Regions from separate parts of the Klebsiella sp. B345 genome, predicted to be linked through region 1. Evidence: predicted binding sites of a transcription regulator. Region 1 holds the regulator's gene; each other region holds the start of a gene.
What was found. The regulator Fur, encoded in region 1, represses iron uptake genes when iron is present. The targets are predictions, from matches to a motif close to ATAATAATGAGAACNACTATCAA.
Positions count from the first base shown of each region.

Region 1 (3,282 bases):
GACCGCGCAGCAGAATGCCCGCGGTCGTTGGCGCAGCGGTTCGCCTGATGTATTATGGCGCGCTATCTGTGTCGGCTATAGCCCGACAACCTGTTTCCCCGAAGTCACTCAGAATCATGGCAAAAGAACAAACGGACCGTACGACATTAGATTTGTTCGCAACCGAGCGGCGCCCGGGAAGACCAAAGACCAATCCGCTTGCGCGCGATGAACAACTGCGCATCAACAAACGTAATCAGCTCAAGCGCGATAAAGTTCGCGGGCTGAAGCGTGTTGAGCTAAAACTCAACGCGGAGGCAGTAGACGCACTCAATGAGCTTGCGGAAGCACGCAATATGAACCGCAGCGATTTGATCGAAGAGATACTCATGACTCAGCTGGCAGCCCTGCATCGCCAGGATAAAGCCTGAAAATCCTCAAAAAAACGCTTTCATGTAGCAGAGTGTGCAGTCGGGCGTGATTGCTGTTTCCGCCCCCTCGCCTGTTCTGCTATGATTGCCGTTATCTGCGGGCATTACGCCACTACCACATTATTAAGTTTCAAGAGGTTATTTTACTCATGGCAATCATCGGCATCTTTTTTGGCAGCGACACGGGCAACACCGAGAATATTGCAAAAATGATTCAGAAGCAGCTTGGTAAAGATGTTGCTGATGTTCACGACATTGCCAAGAGCAGCAAAGAAGATCTGGAAGCCTACGACATTCTGCTGCTCGGCATTCCTACCTGGTACTACGGTGAAGCACAGTGTGATTGGGACGATTTCTTCCCGACGCTGGAAGAGGTCGACTTCAACGGTAAACTGGCTGCGCTGTTTGGCTGCGGCGACCAGGAAGACTATGCAGAATATTTCTGTGATGCATTAGGCACCATTCGCGACATTATCGAGCCGCGCGGCGCCACTATCGTGGGCCACTGGCCGACGGCGGGCTACCATTTTGAAGCCTCTAAAGGCCTGGCGGATGACGACCACTTCGTCGGTCTGGCTATCGATGAAGATCGCCAGCCTGAATTGACCAACGAACGTGTCTCGCAGTGGGTGAAGCAGGTTTCTGAAGAGCTGCATCTCGAAGAAATCAAAAACGCATAATGATCAAACGGCGTTACCTTATGGTTTCGCCGTTTTGATAGGTAAAAGCAATAAAACTAATAGCTACAAGTTTTTAACTTTTAACCACATATCTGTACAATGTCCTCTGATTCGATGAGGTCAGGTGACGCAGTTTGTAACTGGCACCTCGTTTTTAACAGCATACAAGGCACGATGCTTGCGGTTTTCATTTCAACATGGCAGTTCTATAATGAGACGCATTACATCGGGTGATTCTCTGTATTACTTCCGCTGATGGAAGTAGATCGATTAGCAACAGGACAGATTCCGCATGACTGACAACAATACCGCATTAAAGAAGGCTGGCCTGAAAGTCACACTTCCACGATTAAAAATCCTGGAAGTTTTGCAGGAACCGGATAACCATCACGTCAGTGCGGAAGACTTATACAAACGCCTGATCGACATGGGTGAAGAAATTGGTCTGGCTACCGTTTACCGCGTACTGAACCAGTTTGACGATGCAGGCATTGTTACCCGCCATAATTTCGAAGGCGGTAAATCTGTTTTCGAACTGACGCAGCAGCATCATCACGATCACCTTATCTGCCTTGATTGCGGCAAAGTGATCGAGTTCAGTGATGACTCTATTGAAGCGCGCCAGCGTGAAATCGCTACCCGTCACGGCATCCGTCTGACCAACCACAGCCTGTACCTGTACGGCCACTGTGCAGAAGGCGATTGCCGCGAAGATGAGCATGCACACGACGCGGTGGAAAAATAAGTTTCCCGCGTGCAAACAGTAAAAAGCCAACCTGACGGTTGGCTTTTTTTATGCACTGATTATGCGGAGTTGGCAGGAGGTTATCAGGGTTTGGTATTGTTGCTGCGGATCTCTTTCCAGATCTGGTCGCAACGCGCCTTCACCGCCTGATCGTTGCCGGTGCGGGTCGCCAGAATACACTGCTGGTAATCGAGGACTCGTACGCTTTCCTGGTTGGCGAACTGCTGATGCTGCTTATCTTCTTTCAGCACATCCAGCACGCTCTGGCAGGCCTGGACTTTGTCCGGGTTACCTTCCGCCGTATTAATGCAGGCGCTGTAGGCATCTTTCAGTTTTGTATCTTCTTTCGGCGCAGGAGACTGCGTACAGGCTACCAGCCCTGATGCCATTAGTGCGATGAGCAATAGTTTCTTCATCATTAACCTCTCAGAGTTGCGGCAGGTTCAGGCCTGCCGCGACGGCATCAGAAAATAGTGAACGGGGCAATAACCATGAATTTCACGTCACGCTCATCCTGGAAGATGTTGCCATAACCACCGCTCCAGCTCGGGATATCGGAGTGGTTGTCGTACTGCGTGAAGTGCAGTTTGAACAGCGTACCTTTGGCTCGCCCGTCCTGGACGGTATACATGGCATCCAGGCTGTAGGCAGACTCTTTCAGACGGGTATCCGCGTTGTAATAAGCGTCCGGCGTGGACATTCTGCCCGGCTTAGCATCCCATGCGTAAACGTATGATGCGCCAAACGCCCAGCCCGGCATGTTCCAGTTTTTCATGTCATACATCGCGCCGAAGAACACCGCTTTTTCACCGTTGGCGTTGAAGTCAGAGCGGTTATCCCACCACACATCAAGACGACCGTTGGACGACGCATAGGTTGGGGTCATACGCTGCAGGAAGTAACCCTGCTGACCGTCGGCTTTCACCCAGGTCCCTTCCAGGCGCAGGTCAAGCACATCAGCGACCTTGTAACCGAAGGTCAATGCCTGCAGCCAGGCGGTACCGTCGTAAATATCGTTGCTGCCGCCGTTGCTGACTTTGTCACGCGTACCGTAGAACTGGTAGCTGGTGTTTAACGGCGTACCGGCAATATCAAATTTGTAGCTGGCTTTGGCAAAATACTGGTCGATATAGCCTTCAGCCTGACCAAACGCCGCTTCCAGCACGAGGTCATTTTTAAAATCGTATTTGGCGCCCAGTGAGTGCAGATAATCGACTTTGGTTTTCTTGTCGTTCTGGTAGAACTCATCCATCTCGATGTGCCACGGCGCTTTATATTCGTTCGTCCACATGTAGGAGAAACTCAGCGCACCGGCGTCGCCGTAATCAAAATTGGCTCCGGCTTCAGCACCCTGGTAGGTACCCGGCATAAAGCTCCAGTGCGGAGCCAGCAGCGTTTGCCCGGTTGGCTGGATATAACCAGCACGCGCCCATACCGGGCCGTATTT
Region 1 is NZ_CP180443.1:4,490,781-4,494,062, reverse strand. It holds gene ybfE (LexA regulated protein) at 117-410, shown strand; gene fldA (flavodoxin FldA) at 560-1,090, shown strand; gene fur (ferric iron uptake transcriptional regulator) at 1,383-1,835, shown strand; gene chiQ (ChiQ/YbfN family lipoprotein) at 1,919-2,251, opposite strand; gene chiP (chitoporin ChiP) at 2,299-3,282, opposite strand, start outside.

Region 2 (3,282 bases), 1.4 Mb from region 1:
CCGGCTGGACAGCATGATCAACGACCTGCTGGTGATGTCGCGCAACCAGGCGAACAACGCGCTGGTGAGCGAAACGGTGAAGGCGAATCAGCTGTGGGGTGAAGTGCTGGATAACGCCGCGTTTGAAGCCGAGCAGGTAGGGAAATCCTTCACGGTAGAGTATCCGCCAGGCCCCTGGCCGCTCTACGGCAACCCGAATGCGCTGGAAAGTGCGCTGGAAAATATCGTGCGTAACGCGCTGCGCTACTCGCATACCAAAATTTCAGTCAGCTTCTCCGTCGATAAAGACGGCATCACGATAAACGTTGATGACGACGGTCCAGGCGTCAGCCCGGAGGATCGCGAGCAGATATTCCGGCCGTTCTACCGTACCGACGAGGCCCGCGATCGCGAGTCTGGTGGCACCGGTCTGGGACTGGCGATTGTCGAAGCAGCTATTCAGCAGCATCGGGGCTGGGTCAAGGCCGATGACAGCCCGCTGGGTGGACTGCGTTTAACGATTTGGCTGCCGTTGTACAAACGAACCTGATGAGCTCTCTCCCGGCTGGCGCTACGCTTAGCCGGGCTACCACAGCCATCACCACACCCTGTAGCCGGCTGGCGGTTATTTTCCCCACAGCCGGCGCGAAGCATCCTCGATTTGCCCACTCAGACGCCGCTTCTGCATGGTGCGGGTCCAACTCACCGACAGCCCCGCGGCAGACAGCAGACGATGATACTGCTCATCATCGAACGGCATATGCCAGGCAATGGCCCCGGCTTCGTAGACGCTCACATCACTCACCTGCGACACCCGCTCCAGCGGCGCATCGCCAGAGACATGACCGCCCGCCACCACCCGATAGAGCCAGCCCGTTTTACCGCTTTGCTGCATCCGCTGCGCCATATCGCTGATAGCAAAATGGAAGTTGAGTTTGAAGCAGGGTGAACGCGGCTGCGTGACCTGAATCAGCGCCTCGCCCCAACGAAAGATATCGCCAATGTGGACGTTATGCTCCGTCAGCCCTTCGGTAGAGAGGTTTTCGCCAAACGCCGGCGAGCAGAAAAGGTCGGCCTGTTCAGGAAACTCGCGGATCCAGTCGGCATAGTGTTCACGGGGATAGTGGCAAAGCGCGCGGTCTGGCCCGCCATGAATTTTGTGTTCCGCCTGCTCATCACCCTCCAGGCCCAGCTCACCCAGGGTTAACTCGCCGTCGACCTGAATTTTTTTGATAGCGCTCGGGCGGCTGCCGGGAAAGTCGCGAACGCGACCGATATAGACGTTGAGCGGATAGTGCATCTGCTGCTCCTTATGCCGATACAAAAAAAGCGAGTCATCAGACTCGCTTCTCAGTCAGCACAATGCAACCTTATTTTTTGGCGGCAAAACGTGCAGCAGCTTCGTCCCAGTTAACCACGTCCCAGAAGGCTTTGATGTAGTCCGGGCGACGGTTCTGGAATTTCAGGTAGTAAGCGTGTTCCCAAACGTCCAGGCCCACGATCGGGAAGCCGGAAGCGCCAGAGATAGCTTCGCCCATCAGCGGGGAATCCTGGTTCGCGGTAGAAACCACGGCCAGTTTGTCACCTTTCAGGACCAGCCACGCCCAACCGGAACCGAAGCGGGTTGCTGCCGCTTTTTCGAATTCCGCTTTGAAGTTATCAACGGAACCGAAATCACGCTCGATCGCCGCTTTCAGGTCGCCCTGCAGGGTAGTTCCGGTTTTCAGGCCTTTCCAGAACAGGCTGTGGTTAGCGTGACCGCCGGCGTTGTTACGCAGAACGCCTTTTTTGTCAGCCGGCAGCTGATCCAGTTTGGTGATCAGTTCTTCAGCGGACAGGCTTGCGAATTCCGGCAGGCTCTCCAGCGCAGCGTTAGCATTGTTAACGTAGGCCTGGTGGTGCTTAGTGTGATGGATTTCCATCGTCTGCTTGTCAAAATGCGGTTCCAGGGCGTCATAAGCGTACGGCAGGGCTGGCAGTGTATAACTCATAATCATCTCCATTATTGTCGAGCGGCAGGAAGTGTTAAGGCCGCGTAAGCAGTTGGTTCATTATAGTTAATTAAATGATATTGAAAACGCTTATCAATGCCGTATTTTTAATAAGGTTATAACAACGGGGTATATCCTAATTTTTATCAACGGAAACAGACAATTAAGATTTTTGACGGAGGGATTCAGCCTCTCATGACCACAGCAGGAAGGCGAGCAAACTGACCGATTTTTACACTCATCGCCGGGAAAGAGGACTTATCCGATAAAAACAACCAGCCTAGGCGGCCATACGGCTGCGCTGCCGCCACTGCCCCGGCGTCATGCCGATTTCGCGGTTGAATACCACGGAGAAGTAGTTGCTGTCTTCGAAGCCGCACTGGGTCGCCACCTCGCCAATCAGCCGTTCGGTGTGCTGCAGTAAATACTGCGCGTGGCAGATACGCAGCTGTCGCAAATAGTGGTTGATGGTCATGCCCGTCTGCTGGCGAAACTGCTGGCGTAGCACCCGTTCGCTGCATGCTTCGCGCTCACAAAAATGATCCAGAAAGAAAGGTCTATTAAGGCTGCCCGCCAGTTCAGTCAGTAGCTTATCGAGCAACGTTTCGCTTGCAGTCGCCGCCCGGTTATCGGTCGCGTAGCGATGACGCTGCAGCGTCAGCACCAGCTGAGCGAACAGCAGTTCGGCCATATTGTTGGCCTGGGCGTCGCAGCGGCTACTTTCATGCTCCAGCTGGGTAATGACCTGGCGGACCTGAGCCATACCGGTGCTGCCGATACGCCAGTGCGGGATCCACGGTGTACCAAACAGACCAGGAATATGCGCCGCCCAGTCAAAATTGAGCCGCAGGCGATCCGGGCAGTAGATAACATTTTGCAGGACTAAATCATTCACTGAAGCGTAGGAGTGTTTATCTTCGGCGCGGATGTAGAACAGATCGCCACGGGTGATACGCCAGGGACGGTCGTTCAGGACATGCAGGCCGTTGCCTCGCCACACCAGCACCAGCTCGCAGAACTCGTGGGTGTGCTCGGCGAAGACGTTTTGCGGATAACGATCCGCCACCGCCACCGCCTGCGAAGGAGATGCGAAGAACTCATCTTTACGAAGAATCAACTGACCGGCCACCACGCACACTCCACCGCCAATAACGGTTAATTATTGGCGTTTTTCCTCGCTAAAACGTTGACTGCTCTCGCGTTATTGAAGAATCGCGTCGCGCCCCTGGCGAATATCGCGCGGCGACCAGTCAAACTCGCGGCGAAAAAGCGTCGAAAAGTGGTTACTGTCGCCGAAACCACAGTGATAAGC
Region 2 is NZ_CP180443.1:3,061,470-3,064,751, reverse strand. It holds gene cpxA (envelope stress sensor histidine kinase CpxA) at 1-529, shown strand, start outside; gene yiiM (6-hydroxyaminopurine reductase) at 605-1,279, opposite strand; gene sodA (superoxide dismutase [Mn]) at 1,350-1,970, opposite strand; gene rhaR (HTH-type transcriptional activator RhaR) at 2,251-3,099, opposite strand; gene rhaS (HTH-type transcriptional activator RhaS) at 3,172-3,282, opposite strand, start outside.
Region 2: sodA (superoxide dismutase [Mn]) is a predicted target of Fur. The motif match lies at 2,045-2,067, and genes of this name have one in related genera.

Region 3 (3,282 bases), 2.4 Mb from region 1:
GACGCGATCCTGGCGGCGTAAAGCAAATTTTCCTTTAGCAAAAAGTGCTCTTATCCGTGATTTAGGAGTTCCTCCAATGCTACGGCGCTTTACCGCCCCGTAATATCACGTTAACAGGCCCAATGAGAGCCTATTTATCAGGCTCTCAGGCCCCGATCGTGAAGGAGAAGAGTATGTTCAGGTCACTGATTCTGGCAGCAGTGCTTTTGGCTTCAACGCCACTGGTTGCCAACGCCGGAGAAATCACCCTGCTGCCATCTGTAAAATTACAAATAGGCGATCGTGATAATTACGGTAACTACTGGGACGGCGGCGGTTGGCGAGACCGCGATTACTGGCGTCGTAATTATGAATGGCGTGATAATCGCTGGCGCCACCATGACAACGGGCGCCATCGCGGCTGGGATAAACGCAATGCTTACGAGCGTGGTTATCGCGAAGGCTGGAACGATCGTCGCGACCGTCACGACGGTTGGGGACGAGGTCCAGGCGGTGGCCGCGGACACGATCATGGCCATCATTAAACATCTCGGGGAGCCACAAGGCTCCCCGAATTATTTCCATCAGTGCAATTACAATCCAAGTACCGTTCCCACCAGTAACCAGCCGTTCAGTAATACCACGACGGCGACAATCACCCAGCCCAGTCGTTTAATCCACTGCGTATTCACCAGCTCGCCCATTAACTGCGCATTGCTGGTAAAAATCAGCAGCGGAACCAGCGCCAGCGCGATACCAAAACTGAGCAGCACCTGGCTCATCACCAGAATGCGGGTCGGGTCCAGCCCGATCATAATCACAATAAAGGATGGCAGCATGGTGACTAAACGGCGGAACCACAGCGGAATATGAAAACGAATAAACCCCTGCATCACCACCTGCCCTGCCAGCGTGCCCACCACGGTCGATGACAGACCGGCAGCCACCAGGCTCAGGCCAAATATGGTCGCCGCCGCATGACTTAACAGCGGCTCCAGCGTCAGGTAGGCCTCATCAAGATTGGCAATGCCCGTATGACCATTAAAGTGAAAAGCCGCCGCCGCCGTGGCCATCATCGCCAGATTAACAAACCCGGCAATGGTCATGGCAATCGCCACGTCCCAGCGAGTGGCGTGATAACGCTCTTTGCGTGTGCCTTCGTGCAGATTCTGGGTTAACGAGGAGTGCAGATAGATAACGTGCGGCATTATCGTTGCGCCCAGCACACCGGCCGCCAGGAAAACCGCTTCGTTATTGGGCAGGCCTGGAACAATCATCCCCTTCGCCAGCGGCGCCAGCGCCGGTCGTGAGAAGATCAGTTCAACAATATAGGCGACGGCAACAAACAGCAGTAATCCGCCGATGACTTTCTCCAGCGGCTTTTGCCCGCGACGCTGAAGCATCAGGATCAGGAAGGTGGCAATTCCGGTGAGGACAGCCCCCTGCAACAGCGATATACCGAGTATCAGCTTGAAGCCAATCGCCGCCCCGATAAATTCAGCCAAATCGGTAGCCATGGCGATGATTTCCGCCTGCACCCAATAAAACCACACCACCGGACGCGGGTAGTGATCGCGGATTTGCTCCGCCAGATTTTTACCGGTCGCAATGCCAAGCTTTGCCGACAGCACCTGAATCAGCATTGCCATCAAATTAGCCCACACCACGACCCACAGCAGCTGATAACCAAAACTGGCCCCGGCCTGGATATTGGTGGCAAAGTTGCCGGGATCGATATAACCAATGGCAGCAATGAACGCAGGCCCCATCAATGCGAGCTTCATCTTGCGCGCTGCGCGACCGCTGCTATTCTCAACGCGAGTGCCTGTCATTTTCTGCCTCTGAAATATAGCCTTTGCTATGTTTCATGCTATCAAAATGCGAATGCTTATCAAGTTCATTTGGAAAGATAGTCATTATTGCTTTGATAGGGGGGAACGATAGCGGCTAACAACGAAAAACGGGTATGGATGGAATTGCACCTCGCCAGATCACAGAGTAGTACAATCTAAGCAACTTTTAAAACCTTTACGCAACATAACAAAAATGTATGTTTGATCACTATTTCAATCACTGGTCACAGTTCCTTGCAATAGTGTGGATTTGATCTCGTTTTCTTTGTCCTTGTTACATAGAATGTGCAAAGAAATTTAACCTGCCTCATATTTGGAGCAAATATGGACCGCGTCTTGCATTTTATTCTCGCGATCGTAGTGGTGGCTATACTGGCCCTTTTGGTCAGTCATAACCGTAAGCAAATTCGCATTCGTTATATTATTCAATTACTTGTTATTGAAGTCTTGCTGGCATGGTTCTTCCTGAACTCCGATGTTGGTCTGGGTTTCGTGAAAGGCTTCTCCGAGATGTTCGAAAAGCTGCTCGGCTTTGCCAACGAAGGGACCAACTTCGTCTTCGGTAACATGAACGACAAAGGCCTGGCCTTCTTCTTCCTGAAAGTACTGTGCCCTATCGTCTTTATCTCCGCGCTGATCGGTATTCTGCAGCACATCCGTATCCTGCCGATCGTCATTCGCGCGATTGGTACCGTGCTGTCTAAAGTTAACGGCATGGGCAAGCTGGAATCCTTCAACGCCGTCAGCTCGCTGATTCTGGGACAGTCGGAAAACTTTATCGCCTATAAAGATATCCTGGGCAAAATGTCACGCAACCGCATGTACACCATGGCCGCGACCGCAATGTCGACCGTTTCCATGTCTATCGTCGGCGCGTACATGACCATGCTGCAGCCAAAATATGTGGTTGCTGCACTGGTGCTCAACATGTTCAGTACCTTTATCGTGCTGTCGCTGATTAACCCTTATCGCGTGGAAGAAAGTGAAGAAAACCTGCAGATGTCCAACCTGCACGAAGGTCAGAGCTTCTTTGAAATGCTGGGTGAATATATTCTGGCAGGCTTTAAAGTAGCGATTATCGTTGCTGCCATGCTGATCGGTTTTATCGCCCTGATTTCCGCGCTGAACGCCCTGTTCGCTACCGTTACCGGTTGGTTCGGCTACAGCATCTCCTTCCAGGGGATTCTGGGCTACATCTTCTATCCAGTTGCCTGGGTGATGGGTGTTCCGGCGGGTGAAGCGCTCCAGGTGGGCAGTATCATGGCGACCAAGCTGGTTTCGAATGAGTTCGTCGCGATGATGGATCTGCAGAAAATTGCCAGCACGCTCTCTCCGCGCGCTGAAGGCATTATCTCTATCTTCCTGGTCTCCTTCGCTAACTTCTCTTCTATCGGGATTATTGCCGGGGCGATTAAAGGCCTGAACGAAGAGCAGGGTAACGTCGTTTCCC
Region 3 is NZ_CP180443.1:1,607,736-1,611,017, forward strand. It holds gene mgrA (L-glyceraldehyde 3-phosphate reductase) at 1-21, shown strand, start outside; gene ACMYSO_RS07455 (DUF2502 domain-containing protein) at 174-524, shown strand; gene ACMYSO_RS07460 (Nramp family divalent metal transporter) at 573-1,811, opposite strand; gene ACMYSO_RS07465 (NupC/NupG family nucleoside CNT transporter) at 2,157-3,282, shown strand, end outside.
Region 3: ACMYSO_RS07460 (Nramp family divalent metal transporter) is a predicted target of Fur. The motif match lies at 1,852-1,874, and genes of this name have one in related genera.